DNA from 3 places in the Sodalis sp. RH24 genome. Region 1 is predicted to be linked to each of the others. Evidence: predicted binding sites of a transcription regulator. Region 1 holds the regulator's gene; each other region holds the start of a gene.
What was found. Region 1 encodes CRP, which controls carbon source genes, mostly activating them, when cyclic AMP is high. Its sites were predicted from a motif close to ATGTGANNNNNNTCACAT; they were not measured.
Positions count from the first base shown of each region.

Region 1 (7,430 bases):
TGGAGCATACGTTTCATCAGTATGGCGATACCGGCCGCGGTCAGTCGCGTAAATATCTGCATACGTATGACGAGGCGGTGCCGTATAACCAGATCCCCGGTACCTTTACGCCCTGGCAGGCGTTGCCGGAACCGACGGACGTGTTATTTTACGAGGGGCTGCACGGCGGCGTGGTAACCGATAGCCATGACGTGGCGAAGCACGTGGATTTGCTGGTGGGCGTGGTGCCCATCGTCAACCTGGAGTGGATCCAGAAACTGGTGCGCGATACCGGCGAGCGGGGGCATTCGCGCGAGGCGGTGATGGATTCGGTGGTGAGGTCGATGGAGGATTATATTAACTACATCACGCCGCAGTTTTCCCGCACCCATATCAATTTCCAGCGGGTGCCGACCGTCGACACGTCGAACCCTTTCGCCGCCAAGGCGATTCCCTCACTTGACGAAAGTTTTGTCGTTATTCATTTCCGTAGCCTGGCGCATATCGACCTGCCTTATCTGCTGGCGATGCTGCAAGGCTCCTTTATTTCCAATATTAATACGCTGGTGGTGCCCGGGGGCAAGATGGGGCTGGCGATGGAGCTGATTATGGGGCCGCTGGTACAGCAGTTGCTGGAAGGAAAGGAAATTAAGTAAACTCGAGGCCTCGGGCGGGAACACCACGCCCGATTCGACCCCATCGGCATGCTTTCCCTTGAACACGCCAGGATTCGCTGCGGTGTTGGCGGGCCTAGCATACCGTGGGGCGCTCGGTCGGGCGGGAACACCACGCCCGATTCGACCCCATCGGCATGCTCTCCCTTGAACACGCCAGGATTCGCTGCGGTGTTGGCGGGCCTAGCATACCGTGGGGCGCTCGGTCGGGCGGGAACACCACGCCCGATTCGACCCCATCGGCATGCTCTCCCTTGAACACGCCGGGTTTGAGTGCGGTGTTGGCGGGCATACCGTGCCATGGGGCGCTCGGTCGGGCAGAGAAACCATGCCCGATTCGACCCCATTGGCGCGCTCTCCCTTGAACACGCCGGGTTTGAGTGCGGTGTTGGCGGGCCGGTTAGGCGGCGGGGGCGTGGTGTTCGTCGCGCACTTCAAAGCTGTGGGTCATATTGACCGACGCGCCGAGCATCAGTGAGACCGAGCAGTATTTTTCCGCCGATAGCGTCACCGCCCGCTCCACCGCCTTGTCGGTCAGCCCGGCGCCGGTGACGATAAAATGCAGGTTGATATGGGTAAACAGGCGCGGCGCCTCGTCGCGGCGCTCGGAGGTGAGTTTGACCTCGCAGTCCCGGACGTCCTGCCGCGCTTTGTGTAAAATCGATACCACATCAATGGCGCTGCAGCCGCCGACCGACATCAATACCATTTCCATTGGGCTGGGCGCTTTTTCGCCCGCGTTCCCATCCATCAAAACCTGGTGGCCCGAGGCGGATTCGCCCATGAAAGACAACCCTTCTACCCATTTGACCCGTGCCTGCATTATGATACTCCTGATGAAAAGCTTTCCAGCAGACTACATTTTTGTTGGAAAACTGGCAATGTTACTGAACATACTTCATGCTGAAGCAAGACAACAGAAGACACTGCTTCAAACCTATGCTAAAAACAAGGCTGGATCGGCCTCATGATAATGAAAGGGCAAGAGATCGATCGGAACATCACATTACCAGACCCTAATAAGTTCCCTTACGTCGCTCCGTTTAAACGCGGAGTCAGAGTGAATAATACAAGCGCCGTAACAGGGAATACGATGTCCCGAACCTGGGATAGCGATGACAAAAGAGGATAACAGCGAATGGTTCTCGGCAAACCGCAAACAGACCCGACTCTCGAATGGTTCCTGTCTCATTGCCATATTCATAAGTATCCATCGAAGAGTACACTTATACATCAGGGTGAAAAGGCTGAAACGCTTTACTACATCGTTAAGGGCGCCGTGGCGGTGCTGATTAAGGATGAAGAAGGCAAAGAGATGATTCTCTCCTATCTTAACCAGGGAGATTTCATCGGTGAGCTCGGCCTATTCGAGGAAGGTCAGGAACGCAGTGCCTGGGTACGGGCGAAAACCGCCTGTGAAGTCGCCGAGATTTCGTATAAAAAATTCCGGCAGCTGATTCAGGTGAATCCGGATATCCTGATGCGCCTGTCGGCGCAAATGGCCAGTCGTTTACAGGTAACGTCGGAAAAAGTCGGCAACCTGGCATTCCTGGACGTTACCGGACGCATAGCGCAAACCCTGTTGAACCTGGCGAAACAACCCGACGCCATGACCCACCCCGACGGCATGCAGATAAAAATCACCCGTCAGGAAATCGGCCAGATTGTCGGCTGTTCCCGCGAGACGGTAGGACGTATTCTTAAAATGCTCGAAGATCAAAATCTTATATCCGCGCACGGTAAAACCATTGTTGTTTACGGCACGCGCTGATAGCCCCGTTATACAGGCGTGGTGCTTCGTACCACGCTTTTTTTGCTGACAGTATGTGGCGCCGGTTAATCTACCACCCTGAAGTAAACTATGCCCTGCGGCAAACCATCGTGCTATGCCTGCCGGTGGCCGCCGGCCTGTTATTCGGCAGCTTGCAAAACGGCCTGCTGTTTTCGTTGGTCCCTGCCTGCTGCAATATCGCCGGCCTCGATACCCTGCATAAACGGTTTTTCAAGCGACTGGCCGTCGGCGGCGTGCTGTTCGCGCTGAGCAGCGTGCTGATCCAGGTGCTGTTGGCCGTGCCGGTGCCGTTGCCCTTGGTGATGCTCGGCCTGGCGCTGCTGTTCGGCGTTACCGGTGAAATCAGCCCGCTGCACGGCCGTTTATTGCCCGCCGCGCTTATCGCCGCCATCTTTACCCTGGGGCTGGCCGGCAATGTGCCGCCCGCCGTGCCGCCGCTGCTGTATATTGCCGGCACCGCCTGGTACGGGCTGTTCAACGCCCTGTGGTTCCGGTTGTGGAAGGAGCAGCCGATGCGGGAATCGCTTAGCCTGCTGTATCGGGAGCTGGCGGATTATATCGAGGCGAAATATACCCTGCTGACACAGCATACCGATCCGGAAACCGCCCTGCCGCCGCTGTTTGCCCGCCAGCAGGCGGTGATTGATCTGATTGCCCAGGTATACCAGCAGCTTTATATGCTGTCGGCCAATGATCAGCTGCAGTACAAACGCCTGCTGCGTTCTTTCCAGGTGGCGCTGGATTTGCAGGAGCATATCGCCGTCAGCCTGCACCAGCCGGACGAAGTACAAAAACTGGTGGCGCAAAGCCACGCCGAGGCGGTTATCCGCTATAACGCCCGGCTGATTGCCGCGCGGTTGCGGGTACTGGCGGATGATATTCTCTATCACCGGCAGCCGGGGCGTTTTAACATGGCCACCGCGCTGTCGGCCCTGGAAAAAATTGCCGACCGGCATCCGGATAATCCGGTCGGACAGTTTTGTTATTACCATTTCAGCCGTATCGCCCGGCTGCTGCGTACCCAGCGCCCGCTTTACCGCCGCGACCTGATGGCCGACAACCAGCAGCGGCTGTCGTTTTGGCATGCGCTGGTCAGCTACTGTTCCTTTAAATCCATGGCGCTGCGCAGCGCGGCAAGGCTTGGGATTATGCTGGCCATCGGCAGCAGCCTGGGGCTGGTATTGGATCTCCCCAAACCCTACTGGATTTTAATGACGGTGATGTTTGTCAGCCAGAACGGCTATAACGCCACCCGGGTGCGGATCCAGCATCGGGCCCTGGGCACGTTGGCGGGGTTGGTGATTGCCGCCGGCACGCTGCAATTCAGGCTGAGCGACGGCACGGTATTGCTGTGCATGTTGTTCCTGACGCTGGCGTCTTACCTGGTGTTGCGCAAAAATTACGGCCTGGCGATGATCGGCATGACGGTGACCGCGGTGTATACGTTGCAGCTACTGTCGCTGAACGGCGCGCATTTCCTGGTGCCCAGGCTGGTGGATACGCTGATCGGCTGTATGCTGGCGTTCGGCGGCATGCTGTGGTTATGGCCGCAGTGGCAAAGCGGTATGCTGCGCAAAAACGCCCATCTGGCGCTGGAGCGGGACCAGGACGCGCTGCGACTGCTGCTGCAACCCGCCCCCGAGCCGGCGGCGCTGGCCTACGCGCGCATGAAGGTCAACCAGGCGCACAACGCGCTGTTTACGTCGCTTAGCCAGGCGATGCGGGAGCCGGCGTTTAATTCGCGCTATCTGACCGATATGCGTTTATGGGTGACCCATAGCCAGTTCATCGTCGAGCACATCAATGCCATGACCATCCTGGCGCGGGATCACTACATGCTGACGCCGACGCTGGCGCAAAAGTACCTGGCCTCTTGCGAGGTGGCGCTGCAGCGCTGCCAGCAACGGCTGGAATATGACGGCCCAAGCTCAGACAGCCCGGTGATGGATGCCGCCGGCGAAACGCCGGAGCTGCCCGGCACCCTGATGGAACGCCATCTGCGGCGTATTCTGTTCCATCTGGGCGTGATGCATACGATTTCATCGGTAGCCTGGCGCCAGCGGCCGCAGCACGGCAACTGGCTGGCGCGCCGGTTAAGCCATTAGTCTCCCGCCGCGCGCCTTAGGGTTTGGCGGCGATAACCTGCGCCACCGCCTGTTCAAACCGGGCCATGCCCTGTTCGATATCGGCGAACTCCACCACCAGCGACGGCGCGAAACGGATGACGTCCGGACCGGCGTTGAGGATCATCAGGCCCTGCGCGGCGCTGGCGTGCAGGAACTCGCGCGCCCGGCCATGGAACTGCGGCCGCAGTTCGGCGCCCAGCAGCAGGCCCATGCCGCGCACATCCGAAAATACCTGATATTTGTCGTCAATCGCCTGGAGCGCGCTGACGAAACGATCGTGCCTTTCGTTAATGCCCGCCAGGACTTCCGGCTGGTTAATCACATCCAGCGCCGCCTCGGATACCGCGCAGGCCAGGGGATTGCCGCCATAGGTGGTGCCGTGGGTGCCCACTTTCATCACCGAGGCGATCTCTTCCGTAGTCAGCATGGCGCTGATGGGGAAACCGCCGCCCAGCGCCTTGGCGGTGGTCAGAATATCCGGCGTTACGCCATAGTGCATATAGGTAAACAGCTTGCCGGTGCGCCCCATGCCGCACTGCACTTCGTCCATCACCAGCAGCGCCTGATTTTGGTCGCACAGATCGCGCAGGCCCTGCAGGAATTCCGGCGTGGCGGGCATAATGCCCCCTTCACCCTGAATCGGCTCCACCACCACGGCGCAGGTATGATCATCCATCACCGCCTTGACGGCCGCCAGATCGTTAAAAGGCACATGGACGATATCCGCCGGTTTTGGCCCGAAGCCGTCGGAATATTTTGGTTGCCCGCCCACGGTAACGGTAAACAGCGTGCGGCCGTGGAACGCGTTATGAAAAGCGATGATTTTGGTTTTATAGGGGCTGTGGCGGGTAATGGCGTAGTGACGCGCCAGCTTAAACGCCGCTTCATTGGCCTCGCCGCCCGAATTGGCAAAAAACACCCGGTCGGCAAAGGTGGCGTTAATCAGCTTGCGCGCCAGGCGCAGCGCCGGTTCGTTGGTAAAGACGTTGCTGGTGTGCCATAGGGTTTCGCCCTGGGCTTTCAGCGCCGCGACCAGCGCCGGGTGGCAATGTCCCAGCGCAGTGACGGCAATGCCGCCGGAGAAATCAATATATTCCTTTCCGTCCTGGTCCCATACCCGGCTGCCCTTGCCCCGGACCGGAATAAACTGCGCCGGTGCATAAACCGGCAGAATAACCTGGTCGAAAGTTTCCCGCGTTACTGCGCTATTATCTGTATTCATATGTAATTACCCGGTCCGCAACAAATCAAGAAGTGATATTATAGTCATAAAATATGAATAAAAAATCACTCCAGTGCAATCGTTTTATCACTATCAGAGCGAAAAAAAGCCGCTGCCCGTGGCCTTGTCCGTTAATGCTATATCAACATGCCGATCGGCTAACACGCAAGAAAGTTCGCCAGGAGTTGATGTCCCTGCTCGCTGAGCACGCTTTCAGGATGAAACTGTACACCTTCAAGCGGCAGGGTTCGATGACGGATGCCCATAATTTCATCCCGCGCGCCGTCGCGCAGACTCCAGGCGGTCGCCTCCAGGCAATCGGGCAAGCCGGCGCGGTCGATCACCAGGGAATGGTAGCGGGTGACCGTCAGCGGCAGGGCCAGCCCGGCGAAGACGCCGCGGCCGTCATGGATAATGGCGGAGGTTTTGCCGTGCATCACCTGGTTTGCGCGCACGATGCGGGCGCCGAAAGCCTGCGCAATGGCCTGATGACCCAGGCAGACGCCGAGTATAGGTATCCTGCCGGCAAAATGACGAATAGCCGCCAGTGAAATGCCGGCCTCGTCGGGGGTGCCGGGACCCGGGGAAATCACCAGTTGCCGCGGGGCCATGCGCTCGATATCGGCCAGTTGCAACCGGTCGTGGCGCCATACCTCTACCTGCGCGCCCAGCTCGCAAAAATATTGGTACAGGTTGTAGGTAAAGGAGTCATAGTTATCGATAAGCAGCAACATCGCCGGTATATCCTACTGGTAAATAGATTTTTATTGAATAACAACAGGATGCATTTTAGATAGCGGCCCGTGCCCCGCCAGCTACACAGGATAGCGTCCTTTGCCTGGACAGGAGATCAGGACCTGTGTGATATTCACCCGACGCCCGCCCGCAGGCTACCGGCCATATTGTCATATCGTCAGGGATAAAAAAACAACGCATGTACCGTTATAAGCCGCTGAAAATACTGCTGCCTTACCTGTGGCCCAAGAATAACCCTAAGCTGCGCTACTATCTGGTGGCGGCGCTGCTGTTTATGATCGTGGCCAAGGTCGGCACGTCGCTGGTGCCGCTGGCCTATAAAGCCATCGTCGACCGGCTGGGCGGCGACCAGGCGCGGCTGCTGGCCGTGCCCATCGGGCTTATCCTCGCCTACGGTCTGGCGCGGGTCTGCGCATCGTTATTTGATGAACTGCGCAACGTGATGTTTATCTATGTCAGCCAAAACGCCACCCGGCTGCTGGGCCTGCGCGTTTTCCGCCAGCTGCATGCCCTAAGCCTGCGTTTTCATCTGGAACGGCGCACCGGCGGGTTGTCCCTGTCCATCGAGCGGGGAACCCAGGCGGTCTCGACGGTGCTGTCGCGCGTACTGTTCTCCATCGTGCCCATCTTATTTGAAATCAGCCTGGTGGCGGCCATTATGTGGCGGCTGCTGAACATCTGGTTCGCGGTGGCGATTATGGCCACCGTCGGCGCGTATATCCTGTTTACCATTACGGCGGTGGGATGGCGTACCCGCTTTCGCCGCGAATTAAACCAGGCCAATGCCGACGCCAGTAATAAATCCCTCGACAGCCTGCTTAATTACGAGACCGTGAAATATTTCGGCAATGAGGCGTTCGAGTGCCAGCGCTTTGACAGCT
Region 1 covers NZ_CP178729.1:4,090,904-4,098,333, reverse strand. Annotated here, with positions in the region: gene ACL2XG_RS18470 (phosphoribulokinase) at 1-635, shown strand, start outside; gene ACL2XG_RS18465 (OsmC family protein) at 1,054-1,476, opposite strand; gene ACL2XG_RS18460 (hypothetical protein) at 1,436-1,624, shown strand; gene crp (cAMP-activated global transcriptional regulator CRP) at 1,792-2,424, shown strand; gene ACL2XG_RS18450 (YccS/YhfK family putative transporter) at 2,478-4,550, shown strand; gene argD (bifunctional acetylornithine/succinyldiaminopimelate transaminase) at 4,567-5,793, opposite strand; gene ACL2XG_RS18440 (aminodeoxychorismate synthase component II) at 5,952-6,527, opposite strand; gene ACL2XG_RS18435 (ABCB family ABC transporter ATP-binding protein/permease) at 6,728-7,430, shown strand, end outside.

Region 2 (7,430 bases), 1.7 Mb from region 1:
GTCGGCGGCGACGTGTGGACCGGCAATGGACAGGGTGGAACGGTCGGCGTAATTAACCGTACTGATGATAAACAGGATTGCCAGGATCCAAAACCTGGAGCGGGTTTTGTGGGTGGCGACGGAAATTGAGTTTTCGGCCATGATTCCTCTTCCCGGTAGGGGAATGTGATCGGGATATCGGGTACGTGGGTAGGGCGTCCCGCGTTGCTTTATAGCTATTATCGTCTTATGGTAGCGCTGACATTTTTGTGGCCGATGACTTCCGGCACGGGTAAGCAAGAGCTGAGTATAAGGGGAAGGGGTTGGCTGTACATTGTGCTGATGACTGAATGAAAAGTGGCAAAACAAGGGGTTTTAAGGCGAACGAACAGGGCGGTGTGACCTGGGTCGAAGATCCAGGGAAACTTGTGATCGGTATAACATATCATTGCAATCGACTGTCGGTCCTTTTTTAAAATGGTGTTTCATTTCAAGAAGTTATTATTTTTGCCGTTTCAGGATCGGGGTCACATAAAATAATCCCGATTAGTGAGATGGCTCACGGCAGGTCATTAAAACGGCAATTTCAGTCCAGATTCTTCGTCAAGGCTTATGCATCTGCATAATGTCAGGGGCTTGCCATGACGTTATAGTCATGCCAGCGTTTCCGTTTGCGACGGTTCTCCGTCTCCGTATTGTGCCCTTTGCCAAGGAAAAAATATGACTCCTGTTATCACCACGATGCAAGTCATCCCGGTTGCCGGCCATGACAGCATGTTGCTTAACCTCAGCGGCGCCCATGGCCCGTTTTTCACCCGCAATATCGTTATTCTTACCGACAACGCCGGGCATACCGGCGTGGGTGAAATCCCAGGCGGAGAAAAAATACGCCAGACCCTGGAGGACGCCGCCGCGCTGGTGGTCGGCCAGCCCCTGGGCGAATATAAAAATGTCATGAGCGCCGTGCGCCGGCAATACGCCGATCGGGATGTCGCCGGCCGGGGCCAGCAGACGTTCGATTTGCGCATTACCATTCATGTCGTCACCGGCATCGAGGCGGCGATGCTTGACCTGCTGGGCCAGTTCCTGGAAGTGCCGGTGGCGGCGCTGCTGGGCGAGGGGCAACAGCGCGACGAGGTGGAAATGCTCGGCTACCTGTTTTATATCGGCGATCGCCTGCGTACCGATTTACCTTACCGCAGCCAGGCGGATGAGACCTGCGATTGGTATCGGCTGCGGCATGAACAGGCGCTGACGCCGGAGGCGGTGGTGCGCCTGGCCGAATCCGCCTATGAAAAATACGGTTTTAATGATTTCAAGCTCAAGGGCGGGGTGCTGGCCGGGCAGGAGGAAGCCGCGGCGGTTACCGCCCTTGCGGCGCGTTTTCCCCAGGCGCGCATCACCCTGGACCCCAACGGCGCCTGGTCGCTCGCCGAAGCTATCGCCCTGGGCAAACAGCTGCGCGGGGTGCTGGCCTATGCCGAGGATCCCTGCGGCGCCGAGCAGGGCTTTTCCGGCCGCGAGGTGATGGCGGAGTTCAAGCGCGCCACCGGCCTGCCCACCGCCACCAATATGATCGCCACCGACTGGCGGCAAATGGGGCATACCCTGGCGCTGCAATCGGTGGACATTCCCTTAGCCGATCCGCACTTCTGGACAATGCAGGGGTCGGTACGGGTGGCGCAGCTGTGCCACGAATGGGGCCTGACCTGGGGCTCGCATTCCAACAATCATTTCGATATTTCGCTGGCGATGTTCACCCACGTGGCGGCCGCCGCGCCGGGAAACATCACCGCCATCGATACCCACTGGATCTGGCAGGAAGGGGACCAGCGCCTGACCAGGGAGCCGCTGCAAATCGTCGGCGGTAAAGTCAAGGTGCCGGAAAAACCGGGGCTCGGTATTGAACTGGATAGGGATCAACTGATGAAGGGCAATGCGCTCTATCAGCAACATGGCCTTGGCGCGCGTGACGACGGCATCGCCATGCAATACCTGATCCCCAATTGGCGCTTCGATAATAAACGTCCGGCGCTGGTGCGCTAGCGCTGGGCGGCGCCCCGGTCCGCCTTGGGCGTGGGCGCCGTGGCGACAGCCGCAGGCTAATCCTGGGGTAAAAAAAAAGGCCGGGAGCGATTCCCGGCCAACCTATCAAAGTTCATTCACACATAGCAAAGGGTGGTTCAGTGGTGGTAAGGGTAATCAGGTCACCGGCGCCGGGTTGAATACCGACAGGGCGTTATGAATGCCCCATTGATCGGACCAGGTTTTTTTGCGGCCGCTGGCGATATCCAGGATCAGTTCAAACAATTGCCAGCCCACGTCTTCAATGGTTGCCCTGCCGGTGGCGATGGAACCGGCGCTGATATCCATCAAATCAAACCAGCGGTCGGCCAGCGCGTCGCGCGTCGCCATCTTGATCACCGGCACGGCCACCAAACCATAGGGTGTGCCGCGCCCGGTGGTAAATACCTGTATGGTGATGCCGGAGGCAAGCTGCTGGGTACCGCAAATAAAATCACTGGCGGGGGTGGCGGCGAAAATCAGCCCCTTTTTCGTCGGACGCTGGCCGGGGGAGAGCACCTCCACAATGGCGCTGGTGCCTGATTTGGCGATGGAACCGAGCGATTTCTCAACAATATTGGCCAAACCGCCTTTTTTATTGCCCGGGGTGGTATTGGCGCTGCGATCGCTTTTACCATCGTCAAGGTAATTATCATACCAGGCCATTTCCTCCAGCAACCGGCGTCCCACCTGTTCGTCAGCCGCCCGCGGCGTCAGCAGGTGGATGGCGTCGCGCACTTCGGTCACTTCCGAAAACATCACCGTCGCGCCGCAGCGCACCAGCAGATCGGAGGCAAAGCCCACCGCCGGATTGGCGGTTACGCCGGAGAACGCATCGCTGCCGCCGCACTGCGTGCCCACCACCAGATCGGATACCGGGCAGGTTTGACGCTGGCGGGTGTTCAGACGCTGCAGATGATCTTCCGCTACCTGCAGAATATCATCCACCATGGACTTGAAGCCCACGTGTTTTTCGTCCTGGAGACGGGTGATGCTCACCCCCGGGCGTTCCACCGCGATGGGAATTTGATCCTCGGTACCGGCCAGCAGGCGTTCGGGCGGCAATTTTTCGCAGCCCAGGCCGATCACCATGATTTCGCCGCCGAAATTCGGGTTGAGGGAGATATTATGGATGGTGCGAATCGGCACCACCGCGGCGGGCGCATTAATGGCCACGCCGCAGCCGTACAGATGGCTTAGCCCGACCACGCCGTCGACGTTGGGGTATTTTGGCAACAGATCGCGTTCAATCAGTTTCACCACGTATTCAACCACGCCGGCCACGCATTGTACGCTGGTGGTAATGCCCAGCAGGTTTTTAGTGCCGACGCTGCCGTCGGCATTCCGGTATCCTTCGAAGGTATAGCCCTCCAGCGGCGGCAACGTCGGCGGGACCTTGGTGGCCAGCGGCAGGGTTTCCAGCGCCGGGGCCTTGGGCATCTCGACCAGCGATTCATCAATCCAGCTGCCCTGTTTGATTTCACGCAAGGCATAGCCAATCACTTCGCCATAACGGACGATATCGCCGCCGATAGCGATATCGCGCAGGGCGACTTTATGCCCTTGCGGAACATGCTCGATTAATTTCAAGCCGTCCGCGAATTGAGTGCCGGCCGGCAAACCATTATTGTTCACGATAATCGCGACGTTATCGTCGACGTGAACTTTGATATACAATGCCTTTTCCGCATTGGTCATTATTGTTGATGACATAAACGTCTCCGCAAATACTAATCTGTTGTTATAACCCGAACCAGCGTTCAGCCAGGATAACAATACGGGTGATGAGGATATTATATGCGGAATAGGGGCACTTCTCATTGTGCAAATGCACGATTTTATAGCGGCTATACCCGGGATTTATTTGTCATATGTTCAGTATAATGTGATAAAGGTCACCCTTCATTCGCGGCAGAATCCACGCCAAAAAATAACGTGACGACCGTCGTGCTTTCACGTGCTCATGTCCAAAAAATCGGTTATTTTAGGCTTAATTGTTGTGCTTATGCACAGTGCCATTTTTCACGATGGTTTTTATACTATGCAGGTCAGTTAAATAAGACACCAACCGGCCTACCGGTGAAATAAAAAGACTCTTACGAGAAAATATTAACTCACGATAAAAAAGCGCAACGCAAAAAATAGTGTGGTAATGATTTTTTGTGTTCCCGAAGTTTATCGCCTGATTAGAGCGTATTCAATGAGCACGACACCTCTGGTTTCAAGTAGAACAAAAACACATGTTCGTTATGTGATTTTATTAATTATCTTCCTGGTCACCGCGGTTAACTACGCCGATCGGGCAACCCTGTCCATTGCCGGTTCCGATGTCGCCAAGACGCTGGGGCTGGACGCCGGGCAAATGGGGCAGATATTCGCCGCGTTTGGCTGGGCTTACCTTATTATGCAAATTCCCGGCGGCTGGCTGCTGGACCGTTTCGGGTCCAAACGCGTTTATACCTACAGCCTGTTTTTCTGGTCGCTGTTTACGCTGCTGCAGGGATTCGTCGGCTTTTTCCCGGTGGCTTACGCGGCGATGACGCTGTTTATCCTGCGCTTTATGCTGGGTTTCTCCGAGGCGCCGTCTTTCCCGGCCAATGCGCGCATCGTCGCCGCCTGGTTCCCCACCATTGAACGCGGCACCGCGTCGGCGATTTTTAACTCGGCGCAGTATTTCGCCCTGGCGATATTTTCTCCCATCCTGGGCTGGCTGACCTATGCCTGGGGATGGGAACATGTCTTCACCGTCATGGGCGTGCTGGGTTTCATCATGACGATGGTGTGGATCAAATATATTCAAAACCCGAATAAACACCCCCGCGTTTCGCAGCAGGAGCTGGATTACATCGCCGCCGGCGGCGCCATGGTCGATATGGACACGCCGAGAGACGGTAAAAAAGACGGCCCGCGCTGGGATTATGTCAAACAGATGCTGACCAACCGCATGATGCTCGGCGTATTTTTCGGCCAGTATTTCATCAACAGTATTACTTGGTTCTTCCTGACCTGGTTCCCGATTTACCTGGTGCAGGATAAGGGCATGTCCATCCTGAAAGTGGGCCTGATTGCCTCGATCCCGGCGTTGTTCGGTTTTGCCGGCGGCGTCCTGGGCGGCGTGGTTTCCGATATTCTGATCAAGCGCGGCCACTCGCTGACCGTGGCACGTAAGATACCGATCGTCGTGGGCATGCTGCTGGCCACCAGCATTATCCTGTGCAACTACACCAACAATACGGTCATCGTGGTGGCGCTGATGGCGCTGGCGTTCTTCGGCAAAGGCTTCGGCGCCCTGGGCTGGCCGGTGATTTCCGATACCGCGCCGAAAGAAGTGATCGGCCTGTGCGGCGGCATATTCAATGTGTTCGGCAACGTGGCTTCCATCGTTACGCCGCTGGCTATCGGTTATATGGTCAAGGAATTGCATTCATTCAACGCCGCGCTGATCTTTGTCGGCTGTTCCGCCCTGGCGGCCATGCTGTGCTACCTGGTGGTGGTCGGCGAAATCAAGCGACTGGTGCTGGTTAAATCCTGATATCGCGGGCCCGGCGTTTTGGGGCCCGCTACTTTCTGTTTCATTGCATAGAGGTAAATTATGAACACTCCACTACTGCCTAACCGTTTTCGCCAGGGGTTACTTCAGGGGGAAACCCAGATTGGGTGCTGGTGCGCGCTGGCAAATCCCATTACCACGGAAGTGTTGGGCCTGGCGGGATTCGACTGGCTGGTACTGGACGGTGAGCACGCACCTAATGACGTCGGCACGTTTGTTCCGCAGTTGATGGCGCTTAAGGGCAGCCACAGCGCGCCGGTGGTGCGTCCGCCAACCAATGAGCCGGTGATTATCAAACGCCTGCTGGATATTGGTTTTTATAATTTCCTGATCCCGTTTGTCGAAACCGAAGAGCAGGCCCTGCGCGCGGTATCCTCCACCCGGTATCCACCCGCCGGCATCCGCGGCGTGTCGGTTTCCCATCGTTCCAATATGTTTGGCACCGTGCCGGACTATAACGCCACCATCAATGACAATATCACCGTGCTGGTGCAGATCGAAAGCCAGGAAGGCGTGGACAATATCGACGCCATCGCCGCTGTGGACGGCGTCGACGGTATCTTTGTCGGCCCGGGCGATTTGTCCGCGGCGCTGGGTTACCTGGGACAGCCGGGCCATGAAGCGGTGCAAAGCGTCATCCGCCATATTTTTGCCCGCGCCAAGGCCCATGGCAAGCCGAGCGGCATCCTGGCGCCGGTGGAAGCCGACGCCCGCCGTTATCTGGAGTGGGGCGCCACCTTCGTTGCGGTCGGCAGCGATCTCGGCGTATTCCGCGGCGGCACCCAGGCGCTGGCCGACAAATTTAAAAAATAACTGACATGGCGCGTCTGACGCGCCCTACACTTTTTATAGCAAGCGTTAAGAGGTAATAGTAATGAAAATTGGATTTATTGGCTTGGGCATCATGGGAAAACCAATGAGCAAAAACCTGCTGAAAGCGGGTTACTCATTAGTGGTACTGGATCGCAATACCGAAGCGGTAGCGGAAGTGGTTGCGGCCGGAGCCACCTCAGCCGACACGGCGAAGGCCGTGGCCGAACAAACCGATATCATTATCACCATGCTGCCGAACTCTCCGCATGTTAAAGAAGTGGTGCTGGGTGAAAACGGCGTGGTAGAAGGCGCCAAAGCCGGTACCCTGGTCATTGATATGAGCTCCATCGCGCCGTTGGCCAGCCGCGAAATCGCCGCCGCCCTGGCGGAAAAAGGCATCGACATGCTTGATGCCCCGGTCAGCGGCGGCGAGCCCAAAGCCATCGAAGGCACCCTGTCCGTGATGGTCGGCGGTGATAAGGCTTTATTCGACAAGAGCTTTGAACTGCTGAAGGCCATGGCGGCTTCCGTGGTGCATACCGGTGATATCGGCGCCGGTAACGTCACTAAACTGGCCAACCAGGTGATCGTGGCGCTGAATATCGCCGCCATGTCGGAAGCGCTGGTGCTGGCAACCAAGGCCGGCGTCGACCCGGAAAAAGTATTCCAGGCCATTCGCGGCGGACTGGCGGGCAGCACGGTGCTGGAAGCCAAGGCGCCGATGGTATTGGATCGCAACTTCAAGCCGGGTTTCCGCATTGACTTGCATATCAAGGATCTGGCCAATGCCCTGGATACGTCGCATGGCGTCGGCGCGCAACTGCCGTTAACCGCGGTGGTAATGGAAATGATGCAGGCCCTGAAGCAAGACGATTTGGGCAATGCGGATCACAGCGCCCTGGCTTGTTATTATGAAAAATTGGCCAAGATTGAAGTTAAGCGGCAATAAATTGGTCGGGCGCCGGACCGGCGCCCTGCGAGGCGGCAAAATAGCTATTTTGCCGGCTTCAGCTCAACAGGCGCA
Region 2 covers NZ_CP178729.1:2,401,064-2,408,493, reverse strand. Annotated here, with positions in the region: gene ACL2XG_RS11105 (MFS transporter) at 1-141, opposite strand, end outside; gene gudD (glucarate dehydratase) at 700-2,025, shown strand; gene garD (galactarate dehydratase) at 2,182-3,756, opposite strand; gene ACL2XG_RS11090 (MFS transporter) at 4,244-5,575, shown strand; gene garL (2-dehydro-3-deoxyglucarate aldolase) at 5,636-6,406, shown strand; gene garR (2-hydroxy-3-oxopropionate reductase) at 6,462-7,355, shown strand.
Region 2: garD (galactarate dehydratase) is a predicted target of CRP. The motif match lies at 3,927-3,944, and genes of this name have one in related genera.

Region 3 (7,430 bases), 2.2 Mb from region 1:
TAGTAACGAAGGGGTGATCCTGTATTTTGAAAATGTGGAAATGGGCCCCTGCGAGTTAACGCGGGCATTATTTAGTTTACGCTTGCATGGCTGGTTCAGTGACTTAAAGGGTGTGCTTATAGGCAGAAGTGCGGCGCCGGCCGTGAACGACCCAACACAACAAAATTATTTGGATGCCCTACATGCCGCCCTTGGGGACCTTGCCGTTCCTGTGCTGTATGACGTGGATATAGGCCATATTCCGCCTCAAATTTCTCTGGTCAACGGCGCAAGTGCCACGGTCCTTTTCACTGAAAAGGGGAGTTCAGTCACTCAGCAGTTGTAAGTCAAAAGGCACGTCCAGGCAGTCGCTATAATAACACAACAGGCAGGCGCAACCCCGCCGACGAAACCGTCGCAGAGGCGATATAAACCCTGCCGCGAGCGAGCCGCGGCAGGACTGACGTCGTCGCTATTTAGCGCAGAGCTTGTAGTAAAGCTCATTCCAGCGCAATGCGTCCTTGAACGCCGGGATGCGCGTGTCGTTGTCGATCACCAGCAGCTCGATATTATTCATTTCCGCGTATAAGCGCATATGGTCGAGATCGAGCGCCTGGCTGAATACCGTGTGGTGCGCGCCGCCGGCCAGGATCCAGGCTTCGGCCGCCACTTCCAGCGACGGCTGCGCTTTCCATACCGCCCGGGCGACCGGCAGCTTAGGCAGCGGATGCGGCTGTTCGATGGCATCCACGACGCTTACCAGCATGCGAAAACGATCGCCCATATCGATTACCGAGGCGTTGACCGCCTGGCCGGCCGGGGTGGAGAACAGCAGCCGCGCCGGATCGGCTTTGCCGCCGATGCCGAGGAACTGCACGTCCAGCGTGGGTTTTTCTTCCTTGGCGATGCTTGGGCACACTTCCAGCATGTGCGATCCGAGGGCGAGGTTATTACCCGGCTGGAAGTGATAAGTGTAATCCTCCATAAAGGAGGTGCCGCCCGGCAGGCCGCTGGCCATCACCTTCAGGATGCGCAGCAGCGCGGCGGTTTTCCAGTCGCCTTCGCCGCCGAAGCCATATCCCTGCTGCATCAGGCGCTGTACCGCCAGGCCAGGCAACTGCTTCAGCCCGTGCAGGTTTTCAAAGTTGGAGGTAAAGGCTTTGGCGCCCACCTGTTCCAGGAAACGTTTCAGCCCCAGTTCAATACGTGCGGCGTCCAGCAGGTTTTCACGTTTTTCGCCGTTGACCTTGATTTTATCGGTAAGGATATAGGACGCTTCGTACTCCGCCACCAGGGTATCGATATCCCCCTTGGACACTTCGTTCACCACGCTGACCAGGTCGCCCAGGCCGTACGCGGTCACCGAGTAGCCGAACTGGATCTGCGCGCCGACCTTGTTGCCTTCGGTGACCGCCACTTCACGCATATTGTCGCCAAAACGGGCGACGATCAGCTGCTGGCTTTCCTGTTTGGCGGCGGCGGCGCGCATCCATTTGGCGATGGTCAGATGCGCCTGCTTATCCTGCCAGTGGCCGACCACCACCTGGTGATTAAGGTGCATGCGTGCGCCGATAAACCCGAACTCGCGGCCGCCATGGGCGGTCTGGTTAAGGTTCATAAAGTCCATATCCATGGTTTCCCAGGGGATCTGCGCGTTATATTGGGTATGGAACTGCAGCAGGGGCTTGTTGAGGATGCTCAGGCCGCCGATCCACATCTTGGCGGGTGAAAACGTATGCAGCCAGGTGAGCAGGCCGATACAGTGGGTATCGTAATTGGCTTCACGACACAGCGCGAGAATCTCATCGGGCGATTTGACCAAAGGTTTCAAGACCAGCTTGACCGGCAGGCCGGCCTCGTTATTAAGACCCTGGACCACCGTTTGTGCATGGTCGGCGACCTGGCGCAGGGTTTCCGGGCCATAAAGATGTTGACTGCCGATGACGAACCAGACTTCGTGCTGCTTAAAATTATCCATGATGACTCCTGTGCGTCTCCGTTTAAGGGAGGGGCCGGGCGGGCGCGTAGCGTGCCGCCCGGTAAATTATTAATCAGCGATCGCTGTGCGCCGCCGCCGCGTAAGCCGGTTCCGCAAGCTCGCTCCATTCCAAATAGCGCTGGTAGAGCCGCTCGAATTGCGCGACCCTGGCCGGGTCCGGCTGCAGGGTGCGTTCAATCCGACTGGCCATGGCCTGCTGCGCCACCGCGATATCCGGATAAACGCCGGCCGCCACCGCGCCGAAGATAGCCGCGCCGAGGGCGCAGCATTGATCGGAGGCCACCAGTTGCAGCGGACGATTCATCACATCCGCGCATACCTGCATGATAATCGGCGATTTGCGGGCAATGCCGCCCATCACCAGCACGTTTTCCACCGGGATGCCCTGGGTTTCAAAGCATTCCATGATGGCGCGGGCGCCGAAGGCGGTGGCGGCAATCAGTCCGCCGAACAGCGCCGGCGCATCAGTGCCCAGATTGAGGCCGGTGATCACGCCCTGCAGGCGCTGGTTGGCGTAAGGCGTGCGCCGGCCGTTGAACCAGTCCAGCACCACCGGCAGATGCTCAAGGGACGGTTCGCTGGCCCAGGCCTGCGCCAGCGCGTTCAGCATCTGTTCCTGGATACCGTCGAGAGCGGGTTTCAGGGCCGGGTTGTGTTGCACCGCCTGTTTCAGCGGCCAGCCCAGCAAACGTCCGAACCAGGCATAAATGTCGCCAAAGGCCGACTGACCGGCTTCGAGACCGATAAATCCCGGTACCACGCTGCCGTCGACCTGGCCGCAGATGCCGGCGATAGTGCGATCGCCCACACGCTGTTCGTCGGCGATAAGGATATCGCAGGTCGATGTGCCGATGACTTTAACCAGGGTATAGGGCTGCGCGCCGGCGCCCACCGCGCCGATATGGCAGTCGAAGGCGCCGCCGGCAATGGTAACGGTCTCCGGCAAGCCAAGCTTCTGCGCCCATGCGGCGGTGATGCGCCCGACCGGCGCTTCCGCGGTATAGGTATCGGTGAAGAGCGGATATTGCAGCCGTTCGGTCAGAACCGGATCGAGCGCCTCAAGGAAGTCTCGCGGCGGCACGCCGCCCCAGTCGGGATGCCAAAGGGATTTATGTCCGGCGGCGCAGCGGCCGCGCTTGATGTCCTGCGGCCGCGTGGTCCCGGACAGCACGGCCGGTATCCAGTCGCAAAGCTCAATCCAAGATACCGCCTGCCGGCGTACCTGGGCGTCCTGGCGGGTAATATGCAGGATTTTGGCCCAGAACCATTCAGAGGAGTACACGCCGCCGATGTAGCGCGTGTAATCCGGATGCGCGCCGTCGTGGCACAGCCGGTTTATCGCCTCGGCTTCTTCTATGGCGGTATGATCCTTCCACAGGATAAACATGGCGTTCGGGTTGTCGGCGAATTCCGGGCGCAATGCCAGTATCCGGCCCTCCTCATCAATAGGGGCGGGGGTACTGCCGGTGGTATCGACGCCGATGCCGGCGACGCGCAGGCGCTGGGCCGGGGTGAGGGCGTTTACCACAGCGCGGATCGCCTGTTCCATGGATTCAAGATAATCATTGGGATGATGGCGGAATTGATTGTGCGCGGGTTTGCAATACTGGCCCTCGCGCCATCGCGGGTACCAGACCACTTCGGTCGCCAGCTCTTTACCGCTTTGGCATCCTACCGCCAGGGCGCGTACCGAGTCGCTGCCGAAATCAAGCCCGAGGCTGATGGCCTCTTCATTCATGCTGTTCTCTCCTGTTTACCCGAAAACGGATGATGTGCACAACCATAAGGGGGTTTTGAGCCGGCCGTGAGGAGCGGTTGGCTGGAAGTATGCACATTCCTGTCGCTGATGGCTGAAATGTGATGGTGTTCAAAAACGCGCGGGGAGGTGGAATTTGCTGTATCTATGCACAAATCAGCTGTTATTGAGAACTGTGATAACGCTCTACATTTTAGTAACACATTAAGGCTAAAACTACTCCCGTCTAAAGGGCCTGGTCGGACTAACGGCGATAAATCCGCCGCTTAGACGTTCCAAGCGGATTCATCTTCCCGACTGATAACGCTTACACGCTTCAGCATTTTGAAGCGAGGCGATAAAAAATACCGGAGAGTTACATGCATAAATTCACTAAGGCACTGGCGGCAATCGGATTGGCTGCCGTTATGTCTCAATCGGCTATGGCGGAAAATCTGAAACTGGGTTTTCTGGTTAAACAGCCGGAAGAACCCTGGTTCCAGACCGAATGGCGTTTTGCCGATAAAGCCGGCAAGGACCTGGGATTTGATGTGATTAAAATCGCCGTGCCCGATGGCGAGAAAACCCTTAACGCTATCGACAGCCTGGCGGCAAGCGGCGCCAAGGGTTTTGTTATCTGTACCCCGGATCCAAAACTGGGCTCGGCCATTGTCGCCAAGGCCCGCAGCTATGATATGAAGGTCATTGCCGTTGACGATCAGTTCGTCACCGCCAAAGGCAAACCGATGGACACCGTTCCCCTGGTCATGATGGCGGCCACCAAGATTGGCGAACGCCAGGGCCAGGAACTGTGGAAAGAAATGAACAAGCGCGGCTGGAACGTGGCTGACACCGGCGTCATGGCTATTACCGCCGATGAGCTCGATACCGCCCGCCGCCGCACTACCGGTTCGATGGACGCATTAAAAGCCGCCGGTTTCCCGGCAAAACAAATCTATACCGTCCCGACGAAATCCAACGATATCCCTGGCGCCTTTGACGCCGCCAACTCACTGCTGGTACAGCATTCCGGCGTGAAAAACTGGCTGATCATCGGCATGAACGACAATACCGTGCTCGGCGGCGTGCGCGCCACCGAAGGCCAGGGCTTCAAGGCGCCCAACGTTATCGGCATCGGCATCAACGGCGTGGATGCGGTAAGCGAACTCTCCAAAGCCAATGCGACCGGCTTCTACGGGTCTCTGCTGCCAAGTCCGGACGTTCACGGCTACAAGAGCATCCAGATGCTTAACGATTGGGTAACCAAAGGCGTTGAACCGCCCAAATTCACCGAAGTGACCGATGTGGTGGTCATTACCCGCGACAACTTTAAAGAAGAATTGGCGAAGAAAGGGCTGGGCGGTAAATAACCGCGGCGCCTGTTTCCCGGGACGGCTATGCGCCGTCCCTGTCCATGACGATGTCATTCATCAAGAGGATGTGCACGTGTCAGCCAAGACCCCTGATGGTTACAGCCGTGGGATTGCCGGCGCACCGTTCGTATCAGTTAACGCGAGGATGTGTTCATGACAATTCAGACACCCTATCTGTCGTTTCGCGGCATCGGAAAAACGTTTCCCGGCGTAAAGGCGCTGGATGATATCAGTTTTGACTGCTATCCGGGCCAGATCCACGCCCTGATGGGCGAGAACGGCGCCGGCAAATCCACGTTGCTGAAAATTCTCAGCGGCAGCTATACGCCGACCCAGGGTGAAATCCTTATCAAAGGCCAGCCGGTCCATTTTAATTCCACCGCCGATGCGCTGGATGCCGGCGTCGCCATTATCTACCAGGAGTTGCACCTGGTGCCGGAAATGACCGTGGCGGAAAATATCTACCTCGGCCAGTTGCCCAATAAATACGGCATGGTTAACCGCGCCATCCTGCATTATGAAACCAAACTGCAGTTGGAACACCTGGGGCTGGATATCGCGCCGGACACACCGCTCAAATATTTGTCCATCGCCCAGTGGCAGATGGTGGAAATCGCCAAGGCGCTGACCCGCAATGCTAAAATTATTGCCTTTGACGAGCCGACCAGTTCGCTGTCGGCGCGTGAAATCGAACAGCTTTTCCGGGTGATCCGCGAACTGCGGGCCGAGGGCAGGGTAATACTCTACGTGTCGCACCGCATGGAGGAGATTTTTACCCTCGGCGATGCCATCACGGTATTCAAGGACGGCAAGTACGTCCGCACGTTCGACGATATGACCCAGGTCGATCACACCAAGCTGGTGCAGGCCATGGTGGGACGCAATCTCGGTGATATCTACGGTTACCAGCCGCGCGATCATGGCGCGGTACGGCTGCAGCTGGACAGCATCAAGGCCGCTGGCGTGAAAACGCCGATTACGCTGTCGGTGCACGCCGGTGAAATCGTCGGCCTGTTCGGCCTGGTGGGCGCGGGACGCAGCGAACTGATGAAGGGGCTGTTCGGCGGTACGCTGATTACCGGCGGGCAGTTGCTGCTGGACGGCAAGCCGCTTAATATCCGCTCGCCCATCGACGCCATCCGCGAAGGGTTGCTGCTGTGTCCGGAAGATCGCAAAGCCGACGGCCTGATACCGGTGCATTCGGTAAGGGAAAATATCAATATCAGCGCCCGGCGCAAGACCATCAAGGCCGGTTTCCTGATTAACGACCGCTGGGAAAAGGAAAACGCCGAGGAACATATCCGCTCCCTGAATATCAAGACGCCCTCCGCCGAGCAACTGATCATGAACCTGTCCGGCGGCAACCAGCAAAAAGCCATTCTCGGCCGCTGGCTGTCGGAGGATATGAAAGTCATCATGCTCGACGAACCGACGCGAGGAATCGATGTCGGCGCCAAGCACGAAATTTACCACGTGATATATGAGCTGGCCAAACGCGGTATCGCCGTGCTGTTCGCCTCAAGCGATCTGCCTGAAGTCCTGGGGCTGGCCGACAGGATCGTGGTGATGCGCGAAGGCGCCATTTCCGGCGAGCTCACCCACACCGATGCCACTGAACAGAAAGCGTTAAGTCTGGCAATGTTGCACACAACCGATACCAGCCCCGCTGACGCGGTTGCCTGATTGTGAAGGAGTCTAAGATGTCGACTGTTACTACCCCCTCCCCGAAAGCGAAAAAAACGCTGGGCTTTGGCCGCGTCTGGGATAATTTTGGCATGCTGGTGGTGTTCGTGGTGCTGTTTATCGCCTGCTCGTTTTTTGTGCCGAACTTTGCCAGTTTTATCAATATGAAGGGCCTCGGCCTGGCTATTTCCATGTCCGGTATCGTCGCCTGCGGCATGCTGTTTTGCCTGGCTTCCGGCGATTTCGATTTGTCGGTCGCCTCGGTTATCGCCTGTGCCGGCGTCACCACCGCCGTGGTCATCAACTCAACCGAAAGCCTGTGGCTCGGCGTGGCGGCGGGACTGGTGCTTGGCGTACTGTGCGGCCTGGTCAACGGTTTTGTTATCGCCAAGCTGAAAATCAATGCCCTGATAACCACCCTGGCCACCATGCAAATCGTGCGCGGTCTGGCGTATATTATTTCTGATGGTAAAGCGGTGGGCATCGAAGATGAACGCTTTTTCGTGCTGGGCTACGCCAACTGGCTGGGCCTGCCCGCGCCCATCTGGATCATGGCGCTGTGCATGGCCATCTTTGGTTTCCTGCTCAACAGAACCACCTTCGGGCGCAACACGCTGGCCATTGGCGGTAATGAAGAAGCCGCCCGGCTGGCGGGGGTGCC
Region 3 covers NZ_CP178729.1:765,737-773,166, forward strand. Annotated here, with positions in the region: gene ACL2XG_RS03460 (S66 peptidase family protein) at 1-325, shown strand, start outside; gene araA (L-arabinose isomerase) at 452-1,957, opposite strand; gene ACL2XG_RS03470 (ribulokinase) at 2,031-3,716, opposite strand; gene ACL2XG_RS03475 (arabinose ABC transporter substrate-binding protein) at 4,094-5,083, shown strand; gene araG (L-arabinose ABC transporter ATP-binding protein AraG) at 5,240-6,769, shown strand; gene araH (L-arabinose ABC transporter permease AraH) at 6,787-7,430, shown strand, end outside.
Region 3: ACL2XG_RS03475 (arabinose ABC transporter substrate-binding protein) is a predicted target of CRP. The motif match lies at 3,834-3,851, and genes of this name have one in related genera.